Regions from separate parts of the Paenibacillus enshidis genome, predicted to be linked through region 2. Evidence: riboswitches for the same ligand, from Rfam matches in the RefSeq annotation. Region 2 holds a riboswitch; each other region holds the start of a gene.
The links. A riboswitch is a leader RNA that binds a small molecule or an ion and turns the genes downstream of it on or off. The one in region 2 is predicted to bind cyclic di-GMP.
Positions count from the first base shown of each region.

Region 1: it holds a riboswitch for cyclic di-GMP, as region 2 does, so the genes downstream of both, ACE41H_RS00940 (helix-turn-helix transcriptional regulator) here and ACE41H_RS16275 (transglutaminase-like domain-containing protein) in region 2, are expected to answer to the same signal.
Region 3: it holds a riboswitch for cyclic di-GMP, as region 2 does, so the genes downstream of both, ACE41H_RS09615 (glycosyl hydrolase) here and ACE41H_RS16275 (transglutaminase-like domain-containing protein) in region 2, are expected to answer to the same signal.
Region 4: it holds a riboswitch for cyclic di-GMP, as region 2 does, so the genes downstream of both, ACE41H_RS21990 (hypothetical protein) here and ACE41H_RS16275 (transglutaminase-like domain-containing protein) in region 2, are expected to answer to the same signal.

Region 1 covers NZ_JBHHMI010000001.1:223,482-227,825, forward strand. Annotated here, with positions in the region: gene fabF (beta-ketoacyl-ACP synthase II) at 1-1,234, opposite strand, end outside; gene ACE41H_RS00935 (helix-turn-helix transcriptional regulator) at 1,377-2,240, shown strand; cyclic di-GMP riboswitch class I at 2,438-2,528, shown strand; gene ACE41H_RS00940 (helix-turn-helix transcriptional regulator) at 2,683-3,411, shown strand; partial or broken gene ACE41H_RS00945 (SDR family NAD(P)-dependent oxidoreductase) at 3,465-3,914, opposite strand; gene ACE41H_RS00950 (3-hydroxybutyrate dehydrogenase) at 4,152-4,344, shown strand, end outside.
Region 2 covers NZ_JBHHMI010000014.1:103,440-107,783, forward strand. Annotated here, with positions in the region: gene ACE41H_RS16270 (collagen binding domain-containing protein) at 1-856, opposite strand, end outside; gene ACE41H_RS16275 (transglutaminase-like domain-containing protein) at 1,138-1,938, opposite strand; cyclic di-GMP riboswitch class I at 1,952-2,039, opposite strand; cyclic di-GMP riboswitch class I at 2,098-2,185, opposite strand; gene ACE41H_RS16280 (bifunctional transcriptional activator/DNA repair enzyme AdaA) at 2,462-3,025, shown strand; gene ACE41H_RS16285 (methylated-DNA--[protein]-cysteine S-methyltransferase) at 3,073-3,576, shown strand; gene ACE41H_RS16290 (hypothetical protein) at 3,741-4,344, opposite strand, start outside.
Region 3 covers NZ_JBHHMI010000006.1:171,514-175,857, forward strand. Annotated here, with positions in the region: gene ACE41H_RS09610 (hypothetical protein) at 1-462, opposite strand, end outside; gene ACE41H_RS09615 (glycosyl hydrolase) at 511-2,091, opposite strand; cyclic di-GMP riboswitch class I at 2,120-2,207, opposite strand; gene ACE41H_RS09620 (sugar phosphate nucleotidyltransferase) at 2,395-3,768, opposite strand; gene ACE41H_RS09625 (UDP-glucose dehydrogenase family protein) at 3,832-4,344, opposite strand, start outside.
Region 4 covers NZ_JBHHMI010000031.1:36,894-41,237, forward strand. Annotated here, with positions in the region: gene ACE41H_RS21980 (sensor histidine kinase) at 73-1,143, opposite strand; gene ACE41H_RS21985 (response regulator) at 1,143-1,832, opposite strand; gene ACE41H_RS21990 (hypothetical protein) at 2,005-2,250, opposite strand; cyclic di-GMP riboswitch class I at 2,274-2,364, opposite strand; gene ACE41H_RS21995 (winged helix-turn-helix transcriptional regulator) at 2,591-2,917, shown strand; gene ACE41H_RS22000 (MFS transporter) at 3,153-4,344, shown strand, end outside.

The DNA of each region.
Region 1 (4,344 bases), on a different contig from region 2:
ATTTCCTTAAAAGGATGGCGGAATTATGCCCGCCAAAGCCGAAGGAATTGGACATGCTGATCATCAGCTCAGCCGGCCGTGCCTGATTCGGCACGTAGTCAAGGTCGCATTCCGGATCAGGCGTCTCCAGGTTGATGGTCGGCGGGACGATGCCATCCTGCAGAGATTTCACCAACGCAACCGCTTCGACGGCGCCTGATGCCCCCAGCATATGACCGGTCATGGACTTGTTCGCTGTGACCGGCATACGGTACGCATGGTCTCCGAACACTTGCTTGAGCGCGGCGGTCTCTGAGCGGTCCCCGATCATCGTGCTCGTGGCATGGGCGCTGATGACGTCCACCTGTTCCGGAGAGATACCGGCTTCGGACAATGCAGCAACCATCGCCCGAGCTGCCCCGTGTCCGTCCGGCGGGGTGGCTACCATATGGTAGGCGTCTGAACTCGCCCCGTAACCGATCACCTCTGCCAGAATGGTGGCTCCTCTGTTTTGCGCATGGGAGAGGGATTCCAGAACGAGGATGCCGGCCCCCTCCGCCATGACGAATCCATCCCGTTCCGCGTCAAACGGGCGGCTTGCCCGCTCAGGCTGTGCATTGCGGGTGGAGAGGGCAGTCGCATTGGCAAAGCTGGCCAGGGCAATATCCGTTAGGGCCGCCTCTGTGCCGCCCGCGATCATGATGTCCGAACGCCCGGCCTGGATATTGAAAAAAGCTTCTCCAATAGCAGTGTTTCCAATGGAGCAGGCGGTCACCGGCGACATGGAGGGGCCAAGCGCGCCATACCTGATGCTGATCATGGCGGCTGCCATATTGGAAATCATCATGGGCACCAGAACCGGACTGATCCGTTCCGGTCCGCGTGCGGCGAGAACGGCGCTCTGGTTCAACAGGCTTTGAATACCTCCTGTACCGGAGCCGACATACACCCCGAACCGCTCCCTATTTATCTCTTCAAGCTTGAGTTCTGATTGCTGTAGGGCCTCATCCGCAGCCGCCAGAGCGAACTGGCAGAAGCGGTCCATTTTGCGGGCTTCTTTAGTGCCAAAAAGCGCATTTGCATCGAAATCATGTACAATCCCCGCCATTTTCACCTTCTGCTTTGATGTATCCAGCGAATCTATTTGCGAAATTCCGGATTTCCCGCGTACAAGGCCGGACCAGAACGTCTCCACATTATTGCCCAGCGGCGTAATAACGCCCATGCCTGTGATTACGACTCTTTCTTTCTCCATAAAAGGAACCTCCCTTGAACTGAACAAATTCTGTTATCAGGGATAGAATGTCATGAAATTTATCCTATTACAAGATATAGTTTATGCTAGTATAATTAGTACCATAATAATTTAATGAATCGTTGTGAAAAAGGAGAGACCAATGAATTCGCAAACGAGGCTGCAGGTTTTATCCGCTTTTTTAAAGGCGCAGCGTGCCAAGCTTTCTCCCGAAGTAGCCGGGTTTCCGGGAGGCGCGAGACGGAGAACTCCGGGGCTGCGCAGGGAGGAGGTGGCACAGCTGGCAGGGGTGAGCACCACCTGGTATACATGGCTGGAGCAGGGACGCGACATCAAGGTGTCTCCGTCTGTACTGGATTGTGTAGCCACAGCGCTCCAGCTGACGGCTGACGAGCGAAAATACCTGTTCTCGCTCGCTCTGGAAAGCGGGTTGTCAGCATCCTATCCGGCAAAACAAGAAGTGCCGCTCATGACTCCCTCACTGGAAAAAATCATCACCGAGCTGCGCTATTGTCCGGCGATTATTTCAGACCGGACCTGTCATATTGTGGGCTGGAACCTGGCGGCTGCTTATGTATTTCTTGATTTTGAGCTGATTCCCCGGGAAGAACGCAATATGATCGAATTGCTCTTTTCACGCAGGGAATTCAAAAGGCTGGCAGTGAATTGGGAGCATTTCGCGAGCGGTTACCTTGCGATGTTCCGTTCGTACTATGGTCAGTACATGGAAGATGAATGGTATGATCATTTTCTGGAGGAGATGAAAAATCGTTATCCGGATTTTGAACAGATGTGGGAGCAGAGCCAGGTGAGCTACGCGCCGGATGTTCATCTCGAATTCAGGCATGCCAAGGCGGGCAAGATGGTGTTTGAGCTTACGTCTTTGCAGGTTTATGGTGAGCATGATCTGCGCTGCAGTATCTATACACCGAATACAGGCACGGAAGAGAAGCTAAAAAAATTGATGAATGAGCGGGGGGCATTGCAGGAGGAGCCGTATTCCTGACCGTCTTCAAGGGGAGGGGGACTCCTTTCTGTTCTCGACCGTTTTGCCAATCAGCGCAATTCGAAAAAACTTCTTTCTAAAATGCCTCAAATAGGGACAATTGATTGTCGCATTATGTCATACTTGATAGAAAGGTCCTATTCCCAAACGATAAAACGGCATATATATTATACTATATAATTAAAAATTTATTGTTCGTACGACAATAGCAAACCCACTGAAAGGTGGTGACGCAAAGCTACAGGGGCTAAGGTGAAACCTAGATTACTATGCCAGCCAGTTGCCGAATACGACGGAGCCTCCGTCTATTTTGTTATGGCTATCAAAATATGGACGGGGCTTTTTTCATTTTTGCGAATGGCTGCCGGATTCGGCAGTGGCGATGATTAGGAGATCGATTTCATTATTAGTCACTTATTCTTAAAGGGGAGAAGGGAGAATAATGGACCACAGAATATTACTTGAAGTAAACGATCATTTTCCTAATATTCTCAGTATGTCTGAAATAAAAGAGAGGTTGATTGAACGAAAAGAAATTCTGCATTTACTGCAAGAAGAAACTCGGAATATGAATGAGATGCTGTCGATACCCTATTTGTTTGTGATTACGGATACGGATGGAACCGTTATCGATTATTGCGGTACCGATTCGTTAAAAGGTTATTTTGAAAGAAATAATATAAGAAACGGTACATCATTCGCCATGAAAAACGCGGGAATCAATGCCATTTCATTATCTATGGAGCATCGAGCGGTGTCTGTCGTCATTGGAGACGAGCATAGCAACAAATTGTTCGCCGAATTGTCTTCTGTTTGTACACCTATTCGAATAAAAAATATAACTATAGGCTATCTAAGCCTTTGTTTTCATTATTTTCATGAGGTTACATTCGCACTGCCCCTCATTGAACATCTGGCAAGGAATATTGAAGACAAATTGCCTCAAAAGGACTCCCTTCTACAAAAAGAGCTGACCTATTCTCTCTTTGATCGATATGCATTAACCAATCGTGAAAAAGAAATAGCCTATGGGTGGCTGGAAAATAAAAACGTACCTGAAATTGCGGATATTTGTGGGATTAGTCAAAGTACGGTTCGTACGTTTATCAAAAAAATCTATGCCAAAACGAGTGTCAATCATAAAGGGGCATTTCTTAAGAAATTTTCATAGCGCTTAGGAGGAGGGGAGCTATCAGTTCTACATACACCAAAACAACAGCACTCCTATTTAAAGGAGGCATATCCGTCGTCAAGCATGACAACACTCCCGTTAATAGCTCTGGCTTCCTCCAATGAAATCATATATACAGCATCAGCTATTTGCTTTGGATCAATCAATTTGTTGCTCATACTTTTGGCTTTAATCTGATCTATGATTCCCAAGTCTCTGAATTCCTGGAGTAGGTCCGTATCAACGAAGCCTGGTGCTACTGCAACGACTCTGATCCCGTAAGGGGTGTATTCGAGCGCCACAGATTTTATCATCATGTTGACTGCTCCTTTGCTCACGTGATAAGGAAAGGTTCCGGGGCTAGCCAAATATCCGAGTACAGATGGGTTGTTAATGATGATGCCCCTCTTGTTCAGTTCAATCATTTTCTTGCCTGCTGCGAGAATTTCATAAGCCACAGCATGCTGATTTATACTAATCGTTTTATGGTATTCCTCCAGTGATAACAGCCACTCTCTTCCTACTCATCATGAATGGCCTCCCTTAAATATTCTGACAGACATCTCCATGATTCCTCAATTAGTGAATAAAAGAAATACCCAATTTTGGGGACTTCTTTTATTTCAGTAGAATTTTATAATTCTATGTAACAGAATATTGAAAAGCAGCTTAGAGCTTCGTATTACACATTGTTTGGTAATTGCCTGCACGGCTATTTATTAAGAAATGAGGGATATGCAATGCCATTCCATGGGGAAAGAACAGTTATCGTCACAGGCGCCGCTCGCGGCATTGGCTATTCTATTGCCGAAGCATTTGTTAAAAATGGTGACTTCGTCGCGATCGGTGATTTGAACGCGGAAAGTGCGGTTGGCCGTGCGAAAGATATTGGAGACCGGGCAAAAGGTTACGAAGTAAACGTTGGAGACCCGG
Region 2 (4,344 bases):
CGACTGTATACTTGTCGGCCCCTACCTTTTCGCCAAGGACCGTCGAGCCATCGCCGTTAACTTGCAGGCGGTACACCTCCACAGAGTCGGCGATAAGCTCCGAGCCTTCAGGCATCGTATCAGTGATGACCGCATGCTTGATTTTATCCAGCGACTTGTTGACCTGAACCGTCCAATCAATCCGGTCTTTGCCAATCGCTTTTCCCTGCTTATCAATCAGCTTTCCACCCTGCGGCTTCAGATTCACGATAACGGTCTGCACTCCGCTTTTTACCGGAATGGCGATGATGACTTCCGTGCTCCCCTTAATGGTTTCCTTCGTAAATTCCGTACGAATTTCCAGCATGCCGCTTACATTGGAATGGCTCTCTACATAACCGTTGAAGGTCATGACAACCTTCCCGCTGCGATCGACGGTAAATCTGCCAACTTCGTCTTGATCGGCCACGAGCGGTGCTTCAATGTCCGTGAAAATTTCAAACTGCTTTGGCAGCTCGAAGGTAAAAGTATCCCCGTCCTTGTAGCCGTGATTGTTCGGAAGCTCCCATTCGTAGCTGAGATTGACAGCCTTACCGATGTCCAGGGTGCTGTCCGGATTATATACCGCATCGATCACGTTACCGTCCAAGTCGGTTAATACCACTTTTGTTAAAATGTTGTCCGTATTGTTGACCGGCGCTGGTGGGATATAGACGTCATCCGTGACTCCAACGTCTTCCGTCTCTCCATACACGGATTCCTGCACGCTTGCCGATGCATTTGCCGCATTGGCATTGGCCGTCCAGGCGGATACACCAAACAGCGATTGAAGCAGAAGCAGCAGCGCCACAACGATTCCACTAACTTTTTTCTTCATAATCTCTCCCTCAGTCTCTACATCACCCTCGTAATGTTCGGTTCCGATCCTGCTGCCGTGCGCAAATCAGATTATCTATACTCCATTGAATTGTATGCCGTTGAGACCGTCCAGTCCATCACCTCCGCATATTTCTAATGGCGCACGATTCATTGTCCCTGTTTTTCCCACCAGAACCAAATGGGCTTCTTGCATTATAACTGCCCGATCTCTACAATTTCTCTACAAACTCGAATAAGCCTTGGACATTTGTCCAAAGCTTAGATTGAATGTATACTATTTTAGTAATACTTGGATACTGAATAACGAGCGGCGTCTTTAATCATTTTAAAATCAGCCCCGCTGGCTTTCCAGCCCGCATCGACCGTTGTATCAATGGTTACCCACTTCCCGTTCAAATAAACTTCGTTCCAGGCGTGGTAAACATCGACGTATTCCGATGTTCCCATATCTAGCTTGGCTGGAATACCGATGCTCCGCAGCATGGAAGCGAATAGGGAGGCATAGTCGTAGCACATCCCTTTCTGTCCGGTAATCGTACGGTTGATATCGGGAAGGTAATCCGTCAGATCACTGGTTGCAAGTGCCTTGTCGTATCTGATCGTACCCACAACATATTCATAAATAGCCTGCACTTTTTCCTCGTCAGATTGAGCGGACCTGGTCAGCTTCTTTGCAAGCTGAGCGACCTTGTCCTGTTCGCTCCAATTGATATTTTGTACAGAGCCCAGAAACACTTTGCTATTGTTCGTCAGTTGAAGCGTAACAGGCGCTTCCTGAACGATCTTGTATTTGGTACCGCTGATCTGTTCCAGTACGGTAACCATATAATCACCGTTGCCCATCTGCAGCGGAAATGCTTCCTGACGTTTGTTCGGCAAAAGCATATATGTATATTTGTCCTGACCTTTTGCAATCATGAGCTTTGTCTTCATGCCGGCTTTCACGTCATATCGAATAACGATCACACCACGGTCCAGCTGTTCCAAGCCCAGCCAATTTTGAGATTGGGTAGCTTGTACTAATGGAGCCCACAATAATAACGCAAAAAGTCCTACAATCGCGAATATTGCGTTGCGCATACTGTAAACTCCCTTCGGTAGCCAGGCTGCCATTGACATAACGTCAAGAAGGCCCTGTAGCTTTGCGTCCCAGTCTTTCGACAAGTTTGCCGTTATCGTGCTAGAGTTTCCAGATATCAATATATTTTTGTCCAATGAAAACAAAAAAAGCGTCTTCTTTTCGGTAGCTGGCTGCCATCTGACATATCGTCAATTAGGCCCTATAGCTTTGCGTCCTCGCCTTTCGACAAGTTTGCCGTTATCGTGAGTAGCTTTTGTGAGACTATCTTACCAGACATCTCTATTTCTATCAAGAGAAAATTTACAAGATTCATTGATTTCTGCGCCCATTCGATGATCTTTTTCGATTCTCTCTCAGACCATAAGAGCAAGAATGAGGACGAAATAATAAAGCCTCCTTGATAAAATGAGTTACAATAAACAGAAGGGGGAAGCAAAATGTCGGTCATTCAGGAATTATGGGAGTCACAGGATACATTACATTTAGTATGAAAACTAGACTGGGAGGGAAGGCGATTAAGTGATGACCAGTATAAATCTTTCATTTGACGAGATGTGGGAAAAAATCATTGCCTGCGACCGGAGATATGATGGATTATTTTATACAGCTGTGAAAACAACGAAAATCTACTGCCGTCCTTCCTGCAGGTCCAGAAAACCCAAAAAAATAAACGTTGAGTTTTACCATAATATCAGTGAAGTTGAAAAGGCTGGCTATCGTGCGTGCAAAAGATGCCAGCCCGAGGTTGAGCATTCTCCTCATAGTGAATTCGTTAAAAGTATTACGACGATTTTAGTGAATCAATATAAACAAAATTTGAAGCTGAATGATGTTGCGGAACAGGTCGGTCTAAGTCCCTTTTATCTTGAAAGGCTATTTAAAAAAGAAACATCAGAGACTCCACGTACTTTTTTGGACAAAGTGCGCATCGATAAAGCCGTACAGCTTCTTCAAACGACCAGTATGACCAATCTTGAAATTGGTTATGAGGTTGGCTTTCAAAGTCTCTCTAATTTTTACAAAGTGTTTCGAAGCTTAAAAGGCTGCTCGCCAAGCGAGTTTCGTAAGATGAGCAAAGAACTCTAACCGGCAGGCTGGAGAGCCTGCCTACCTTTTATCTTGGAGGTCCTTATATGAGCAGACTGCATATATTAGATTACCAATCACCCATTGGAATGATTGAAATACAAGGAACAGATCAAGCTGTATACTCTATCCTGTTCACAGAACGGGATCACATCATAAATGCTATCCATGACGAAACTCCCCAGGCTTTGAAGCTTTGCCATGATCAGCTTGATGAATATTTTAAAGGCACGCGCACTGAATTTACATTTCCTTATATATATGAAGGTACCGAATTTCAAAAAACAGTCTGGAATTCTTTAAAAACAGTACCCTACGCACAAACATGGTCCTACAAAGATATTGCTGTTTCCATTGGCAATGAAAAGGCCATACGAGCGGTCGGCAGTGCAAACGGTAAAAACAAATTAAGCATTGTCATCCCTTGTCACCGAATTATTGGTACAAACGGGAAGTTAACCGGCTATGCGGGCGGCTTATGGCGAAAGGAATGGCTTCTTAAGCATGAGCAACGTTTGAGAAAAGATGTATCACCAAACTATTTTCCCTAAATTTGGTATAAAGTGCAAGGATGAATACTTTTCTGGCCATAAGTGCATTTTAACCATGACCCAATAGACGATGAACCATTGATATTAATCATGGTATCATGTATAATTGGGTTAGATTCAAGGGGTCATTGGCAATCACTTCGGTGGTTCAGCGATGGCCTCTTTTAATTTGAGCATATATAATCGAATGCCAGTAGCAACCTCCGCATTGAAGTACTTAAACTTCCTGCTCCAATCTCTTTCGCGACTTCAATTTTCCTCTTAATATATGCTTCGATCTGATCCCTAGCTAGCCTATGTATGTTGTAAGCGATAATGTCCTGTTCTTTTGGCTCTTTATAGCAGCAGGAAAGTATTTCCTCAATCGAGTTCATTCTTATTGTATAAGACGCATTAATTCCGCTAGTACAACTATTTAAATCGTGATATCGTTCAATTCGTTGCTTAATCTTCTCTTTCTCCACTGCATTAAGACCAGTCTTATCAATATCAACCATTTCAACATGCCTGAAGAATGGTATCTTAGCAGTGTTACCCTGACTCGCAACATATCTAAGTGCAATTTCAGTAGGTATCTCGTTTTTATTAAAAATATAATCCTCCACATATGAAATTAGATCTGGTGTCCGGAATATATAAGTTGCGTCACCTAAAGCTACTACAAGTTTCTCGTCACCTATTCTTTTTTCGAGCTCCTCTAATTGCTCTGGCGCAATCAACAAAGTATTTAAGCTCCCTTTTTTTCCACTATCAACAATTAATTTTTTT
Region 3 (4,344 bases), on a different contig from region 2:
CATGCCGGAAAACTGGTGATTGGAAAATACAGACATCTGCGGCACCGCTTTGCTGGCATCCAGAATGCGGACATTAAAGCGCACACCGTTGGCCGGAACGGTATCCAGCTCATACTCCAGCACGAGCTCCGGATGGGTCTCGGCATTCAGCCCTGGAGGAACGGATCCGTTAAGCTGAATAACAGGGGAAGAGGTCCTGACGGCCTGCGCCGCGCCTCCCGCTGCCTTTAATGCCGTTCCACTCACTGCTTTAACGTCTACTGTAAGGGATTCCTTGCCCGTTCCTCCTTGGAACTCGGTGGAAGAATCATTACTGACGCCAAGCATCCATAAAGTTGTAGCCGCAGTCTTGTCATTTTCCTGATTGCTTTTGTTCGCATAACCCAGAAGCAAAAACAAGACAGCTAAGCCAAGCAAGCCCAAAAGCAAATATGCATACTTGTTCGCCAACCCATTTTTCATTGTTCTTGTCCACACTTTCTGTACAGAGTCATCTCCGGAACAAGCGAGCTATTCCGCAGTATGGAACAAAGCGCTTGAAGGAATGACCGCTTTGGCCTCCTGTCCGCTCTCCCACATCAGGCGTGCCATGGCATCACCTGTTCCTTCATAATACTCCACTTTGATGTCGTAGAGCTGATCTGCCGTAAGGCTGATGCTCCCTTTGCGTTCCGTCCAGCTTTGCTTGAACCAACTGTCAATAATCAACTGCCCATCCACCCAGACCCGGATTCCGTCGTCGGAAATGGTCGTAAAAGTATAGGTACCGCTGTACCCCGGTTTTACCTTGCCTGTCCAGCGTGCGGAGAATTGATCGGCAGGCACTGCCGGATCCGGCGCGGAGCTGCGCCAGTTGAAATCCAGCTTGGCATCCGTGCGTGTAAGCACAGGTGTCCCGCTTAGATTGATATTGTTGAAGAATTCGGCGTGCAATCCCTCGTTTACCGTACCTGGAACAGGCTCAGGTGCAGGTTCCGGTGCAGGCTCGGGATCGGGTTCTTCCCCGACCGGCGGCGCTCCCGGAGGAGCAGAGTCGGGTGGCTCCACAGGAGGGGCTTCAGGAGGAGCGGCCATGTCGGCAATCAATTCATCCCTGGTCAACGTTCTGTCCTCATTCATGTATGCAAAAATTTGACGGTTCGAATTGTTTTGTGTCAGCATGTTGCCCCAGGTCATAGAGTATACCCATCTCGGCTGGGCCGACAGCACCCTCTCAGAAGGCATTTCACCGTGCTCGCCAATGGCAATCGGTTTATCTCCTGCCAGATTGAGCAGGCCGTCATAATAGCTCTGCTTAAAATCATTGTCATAGATGTCCGCAGCCAGAATATCGACCTTGGACAAACCGGGGAACGAACTGGCATAAGGAGCAGCCCAAGCGTTCGGAGCGTTGGGATTCCAGACCCACAGCAGATTGTTCAATTGGTGGACATTCACAAATCGGTCATACATGATATCCCATAATTTCACAAAGTTCCTCTTGTTTCCCCACCAGAACCAGTCCCCGTTCATTTCGTGGTAAGGTCTCCACAGAACAGGCACACCCGCATCCCGCAGCTTGCCGAGGGATACCGCGACCTGATCCAGATCTGCGATCAGCCTTGCATATTCCTTGGTCCCTGGCGTTACATACTTGTTAAATTGCGCCTGGGTGATCTTCGCCTGCACATTGGCCCAGGTCAACGGTTTACCGGGAAGCGCCTGATGAAAGGTCATCGTAACGATGCCGCCAGCATTGTGCCAATTCATGGCGCTATATACAACATTGCTGCGCTGGGCTTCGGTCATCGCAGTCGACTGGTTGGAAACAGCACCCAGCTCATAGCCGTGCAGGCCAGCGTACTGTCCACTGATGTTCTTCAGCTCGATGTTCAGTTCATCAGGGCTTTCCAGATAATCATGCTGACCGGTAATCATTCCGCTTCCGTCCAAATTTAACAAATACATATATAATTCGCGCGCCTCGGCTGAAGCAGCAGGATTAATCGGCGCTGCAGCGGCCTGGGCAGCAGAGTGTTCACGGGACAGTCCCGATGGAAGCAGGGAACAAAACAGCATGACAGGCAACAATTTTTGAAAAAATCGATACATAGAATAAGTTTTCACCAATTCTCTCCCTCTCGGTAGCCAGGCTGCCAGCCCTCTAGGGGGTAAGGCCCTTTAGCTTTGCGTACACCTGCCTTTCGGCAGGGTTGCCATTTTTCTATGAAGGCTATGAAACTCCCTCTTATCCTAGAATATCGACTCGGAATTTCCAAAAATTAATATATGATTCACACTAGAACCAATTTTCCAGGATATTTTACAAAATAACCTGTAAAACTACATCATTTTTTTCATTTATATGCGCAAAAACGCAACCTGTGCGTTTTTGTATCAGATTATAGAATTTTCTCATGAAATGAACTGATGCAAAGTGATGTCGTTCCAATCTATGCAAAAGCGGACGATATCTTCTTCCACCAGTTCGGAACCTGTCTGCACCTCAATCAGTTCTACATCGGTTACAGCCAAAATGCTGTGCTTCGTGCCTTCCGGAATGCGGACCACGTCGCCAGCTTTTACTTTATGCAGCTTCTCGTTCAGAATCACTTCCGCTTCGCCGCTGATGATCGTCCATATTTCGCTCCGCTTTCGATGAAGCTGGTAGCTGATATTTTTGTCCTGCTCGATGCAAATCCGCTTGGTGAGCACTTCATTGCCCTCCGGATATTTCACATAATCCACAACCCGGTAATGCCCCCAACGGCGTTCCTCGTACATCGGCCGCTGATTGTGAGCCTTCAGCACTTCCTTGATCCGCGGGCTTTCCGCTTTGTTGGTTACAAGAATACCGTCCGGGCTGGCCGCAACGATCAGATCACTGGCCCCGATAATAGTAACTGGAATGTCCAGTTCGTTAATCAGGTTTGTATTCACACAATCCTCGGTCATCACTCCCTTGCCCACCTGACGCTGCGACATTTCCTCTGTCAGCGTATTCCAGGTGCCGAGATCCTTCCAGAAGCCGTCATAAGGGAGCACTACAATGTTCTCTTCCTTCTCCACCACTTCATAATCAAAGCTTATTTTAGGCAGTATATGATATTGCTTCTGCAGTTCTTCGTAATTCAGCGGAAGCCCCTTCCCTTCCAGTATCTTCAGCAGATACCCCAGACGGAAGGCAAAAACTCCGCAATTCCAGAGCGCGCTCCGCTCGATCAGAAGCTCGGCCTGCTCCCGGTTCGGTTTTTCCTGAAAATGACTGACCTGCAGGCAGCCTGCCGCTCCGGCCGAGCCTTCTTTCGGAATAATATAACCGTATTTTTCGGACGGATAGGATGGGATAACACCCATAAGAGCAAGATTGGCGCCCGTTTCCTGCAGCGTGTATTCCATACGTGCCACCGTATGGAAGAAGGTTTGCTCCACATACGGATCCACCGGCAGGATCGCAATGACCGTATCCGGGGATGCGCCGGCGACACTGTATAGATAACTGGCTGTAAGCGCAATGGCCGGAAAGGTATCCCTGCGTTCAGGCTCCACGATAATGCTGGCATCACTCCCGATTTGACTCTGAATCATTTCGAACTGAGCTCTGCCGGTAGCGATATAAGAGGAATCCGCCATTCCGGTGTCTCCCAGCTGTCTCCATACCCGCTGCACCATGGACTCAGGATGTCCTTCCGGGCTTTCCAGAACTTTCAGAAACTGTTTGGAACGGGAATCGTTGGACAGAGGCCATAATCTTTTACCAGAACCGCCAGACAAAAGCACCAATTTCATAACTCCACTCTCCCTCCATGAAGTAAATTTCCTAAAAAGGACAATTTTTCCCAGCCACTTATATTATACTGCACCTGCAACGCTTGGCGAAAGGCCGTTAAGCCCACTCATGCGTGGTCTGCCGACCGAATAATACTCTAATCCGGATTCGGCGATCTGCTGTTCAGTGAATACATTGCGTCCGTCTATGAGAATCGGCTTGCGCAGCACAGAGCCCAGCATGCGCAGGTCAACCTGTTTGTAGTGATCCCAGTCGGTCAGCAGACAGACGGCGTCAGAGCCAAGCGCCGCTTCTTCAGGCGTGGAGCACCACTGAATAAACTCATGATTAAACTGCTCCCTGAATTTGTCCATTGCGATCGGATCATGGACTTTGACGAACGCGCCTTCCTTCACCAGGGTTTCCACAATTTCGAGGGATGGCGCCTCCCGGATATCATCCGTATTCGGCTTGAAGGACAAGCCCCATACACCTACATGTATGCCGTTTAACTGCCCGAGAGATTCGCGCAGTTTGGAAATCATCATATAGCGCTGATCAGCGTTGACCTCCACTACGGATTTAAGCAGCTTGAA
Region 4 (4,344 bases), on a different contig from region 2:
AATTACACAGTTCTCAAACAGGCCCGTTGCCCGAATGATGGATCCAGTACCTCTGAAGACTTTATGAAAATATCACATGGGCAACCGAATATAAAAACGGGCCCCGCTGTTATCGCTTTGCGCCCACACCTCGCCGTCATGGGCCTCCACCAGCTTTTTCACAATCGCTAGTCCCATGCCGCTTCCGCCTGTCTGCCTATTCCTCGACTTATCCCCACGGTAAAACCTTTCAAAAATATACGGCAGATCCTCCGCTGAAATCCCTGATCCCGTATCGCTAATGACGAGGTAAACCGCCCCTTTTTCCTTACGTTCCCGGACGCTGACAGCCCCCCCGGCAGGCGTATGGTGAAGGGCGTTGGTCAGCAGATTCACGAGAATCTGCTTCATCCGGTCCACATCCATAAGCAACCTGACATCTGAAATGCCCTCGTACCGGAGCCGCACCCCTTTCTCAAGAAAAGTGGCTTCCATCAGTGCAGCAGCCTTTCCGACAACGATCCGCAGACTCTCTTCTTTCCGTGAAAGCTGGAATTCCGGCGAATCCATTACATTCAACTCCTCCAGCTCACTGACGAGTTGGATCAAACGCTCCACTTCTTCCAGACAGGAGTGAATCCGCGCGGGCGTTGGCTCCCAGACCCCGTCCTGCAAGGCCCTCATGTGGCTCTTTAGCGTCGTCAGCGGCGTGCGCAGCTCATGAGCGATGTCCTGGGACATGGACATGCGCAGCGACTGCTGTTTCTGTAGTTGTTTGGACAGCCGATTCAGGGAGGCCCCAAGCTCCGCGATTTCATCCCTGCCTTCCGTGTTGACACGTACGTCCAGACTGCCCCTGCTGATCCATTCGGCAGCCTGTTTCATATGGACCAGCGGGCGGGAGATGCGTTTCGCAAAATAAACGCCGATAATGAACGCCAGCAGCAGGGAAAACAAACCTGTCAGCAGGATCGACTGAAGGAGGGCGCTCTCCAAATGATCCATCAATGGAGACAGTCTTTTACCTGCCAGTGAGACCTGATCCATATACATCGAGATATGATAATGAGCGGCAAACATGCTGATCACGGCAAAAATGGCAACGATGCCTGCGGCCATGCCAACGATAGTCACGGCCAGCCGGATATACAGCCGGTTAAACATCAGCCCTCACCGCCAAACCGGTAGCCAAAGCCGTACACCGTAAGAATGTAGCGCGGATTGCGGGGATCTTGCTCGATCTTTTGCCGTACATTTTTGACATGCTGATCGATAATGCGGATATCCCCATCAAACCCGAGACCCATCACCCTGTCGACCAGCTCCTCCCGCGGAAAGCGGCGCTGCGGATATTTGGCGAGCAGAAGCAACAGCTTATACTCACTTGGTGTAAGGCTGAGCGGCTCCGAATAGTGGTATACCTGATTTTTCAGCGAATCGATGCGGAGATGCCCGTTATTAAAAGAGATGACGTCCGCCAATAGCTGCGAATCATCTGTCCGGCGCAAGATCGCCTGTACTCTGGCAACCACCTCATTCGGGTCAAAGGGTTTGATCATATAGTCATCGGCCCCGATGGACAACCCGCTGATACGGTCCGCCTGGGCTATTTTTGCGGTCAGCATGAGAATCGGTACGGAACTGAATTTGCGCACCTCCCGGCAGACGGTCTCCCCTTCCATGCCGGGCAGCATCAGATCCAAGATGAGCAGATCAACCCGCTGGCTGCGCAGTACAGCCAACGCTTCCTCACCGCTCGCACATTCCAGTACGTGAAAATGCTCCTTCTGCAAATAAGAAGCCAGTACCTCGCGAATTTTCTGTTCATCATCTACCACCAAAACGGTTTTCAAGGCATGTCCCTCCGTCGCCCAAGTTATACCGGAATTATACCACTCCGAATATGTATGAATCCCCTTGCCTATTAATTTCACCATTTCTGTTTAACCTAAACTTGTGAATATCTTTTGAAGACCGCTGGAAAATGAAAAAGCACCGGAAGCAATCCCTCCAGTGCTTTAAGCGTTAACGTATTTGGAATGTCCGGATCACCCGGATCGATATGATATCTGTATTCAACGGGTCAACGGGTTTAAATGTCATGCTGTATAAATCATACAGTCTCACCTCAACGCCGTATTCTTTGAACTTGTCAGAAAAATCTCCAATCGTAGGCCTTGTCCCCGTTTCGCAAGTAATTCGGCACTCCTCAAGCTTGATTTCTCTACTTTTGTATACAAATTCCACATCCGATTGATAAATACTGCTCACCCTGTTATTTCTCCCTCCGAATTTAAGGTAGCTCAGCCGCCATAGATCCCTAATTGCATCCTTAGGCCTGCAGCTTTGCGTCCTTGCCTTTCGGCAAGTTTGCCCTTGACATAAATGGTGGATCCTCCACTTAAAATAATATAATATATTTTTTCTGTTTTTTCGACATCTTACCGCAAAAAACGCTATTCATCACTCTTGTTTACTTTTTCTATTGTAGTGTTATCATAGATTGTAGTTCCTTAATGGATATGTACATTTCTGAAAGAACCTATACACGTTCAGATTCTATAAAAACCAAAGTATCCCACTTATCATTCATTTTTCAGGAGGTAAACATATGGCTTACAATATCCCAGTCGAAGCAACGCTTGAGGTGATGGGCGGCAAATGGAAGGCAGTCATTTTGTGTCATCTGGATAAAGGCGATAAACGGACCAGCGAGTTGAAAAGACTGATGCCTAGTATTACGCAGAAGATGCTCACACAGCAGCTGCGGGAGCTGGAAGAGGATGGACTTGTGAAAAGGCAAATCTTCGAGCAGGTTCCGCCCAAGGTGGTGTATTCCCTGACCGACTACGGCTGGTCCCTGAAGCCTGTCCTGGATGCCATGTGCGCATGGGGCGAAAAGCATATTGAACAAGACGGTCAAGCAGTCGAGGTTTAATGCCGCTGCTTCGGAACATGCACTTAAATCATCTGCACACGGAAGAGCCGGATTCCTGTAACTCAGGACTCCGGCTTTTTCCGTGATCTGCGTCTTCTTTCCTCCCGCTCCCTTCCTAGTAGGTACCTGGAAGTACCTATAGTACTTCAAAGTACGTACTATTCTTTTTCACGCGAAGCATCCATAATAGCATTTGCCGGCCGGCTAAAATATAAAAATAGGAGTGGAACTGAACATGTCGTCGGACAATAAACGCAGTACTCTGTCGCTGCTGGCTTTGGCCATCAGTGCCTTTGCGATTGGGACAACGGAGTTCATCAGCGTGGGATTGCTTCCCCTTATCGCTGAAGACTTGAATATATCTGTAACCATGACCGGATTAACGGTCACTTTATATGCGTTGGGCGTTACGTTCGGCGCTCCGGTATTAACCTCTTTAACTTCAGGAATACCAAGAAAAACGCTGCTGATCTGGATTATGATCGTGTTCATTGCCGGCAATTCACTTGCAGCCTTCTCTAGTGGAATCGGCATACTGCTTGCGGCACGGGTCATTTCTGCTTTCTCGCACGGCGTATTTATGTCCATCGGTTCAACCATTGCGGCTGACCTTGTGCCGGAAAATCGGCGGGCAAGCGCCATCGCCATCATGTTTTCCGGCTTGACCGTGGCCACGATTACCGGGGTGCCCTTCGGTACGTTTCTCGGACAGCAACTGGGCTGGCGTGCAGCCTTTATAACCATAGCAGTGATCGGTATTATGGCCCTGATCGCCAACTTGATTCTCGTTCCAGGCAATCTGCGGAAGGGGGGCAAAACTCCGGTACGGGATCAGATCAAGCTGATTACCAACGGACGGCTGCTGCTTGCTTTTCTGATTACGGCTCTCGGATACGGAGGCACCTTTGTCGTCTTTACCTACCTGTCTCCCCTGCTGCATGATATTACCGGCTTTGGAGAGACAACCGTAGCTTTCATTCTGCTTCTGTACGGCCTTGCGATTGCCATCGGCAACATCATCGGCGGCAAGGCCGCCAACCGCAAGCCGCTTTCGGCGCTGCTGTATATGTTTATTATTCAGGCGGTGGTCCTGTTTATTCTGTTCTTCACGGCCCCATTTAAAGTGGCCGGCCTGATTACGATTCTTTTGATGGGCCTGTTCGCCTTCATGAATGTGCCCGGTCTTCAGGTGTACGTCGTGAACCTTGCCCAGCGTTTTGTGCCGCAAGCCGTGGATGTCGCTTCCGCAATCAATATCGCGGCCTTTAACGGTGGGATCGCTCTTGGCGCTTACTTGGGCGGCATCATCGTGGACGGTCCGGGACTTATCCACACTTCATGGATCGGCGGTCTAATGGTGGTCGGGGCTGTAATTTTGACAGGCTGGAGCCTGCTGCTCGCCAGAAAAGACAAAGACGCCCCCACCG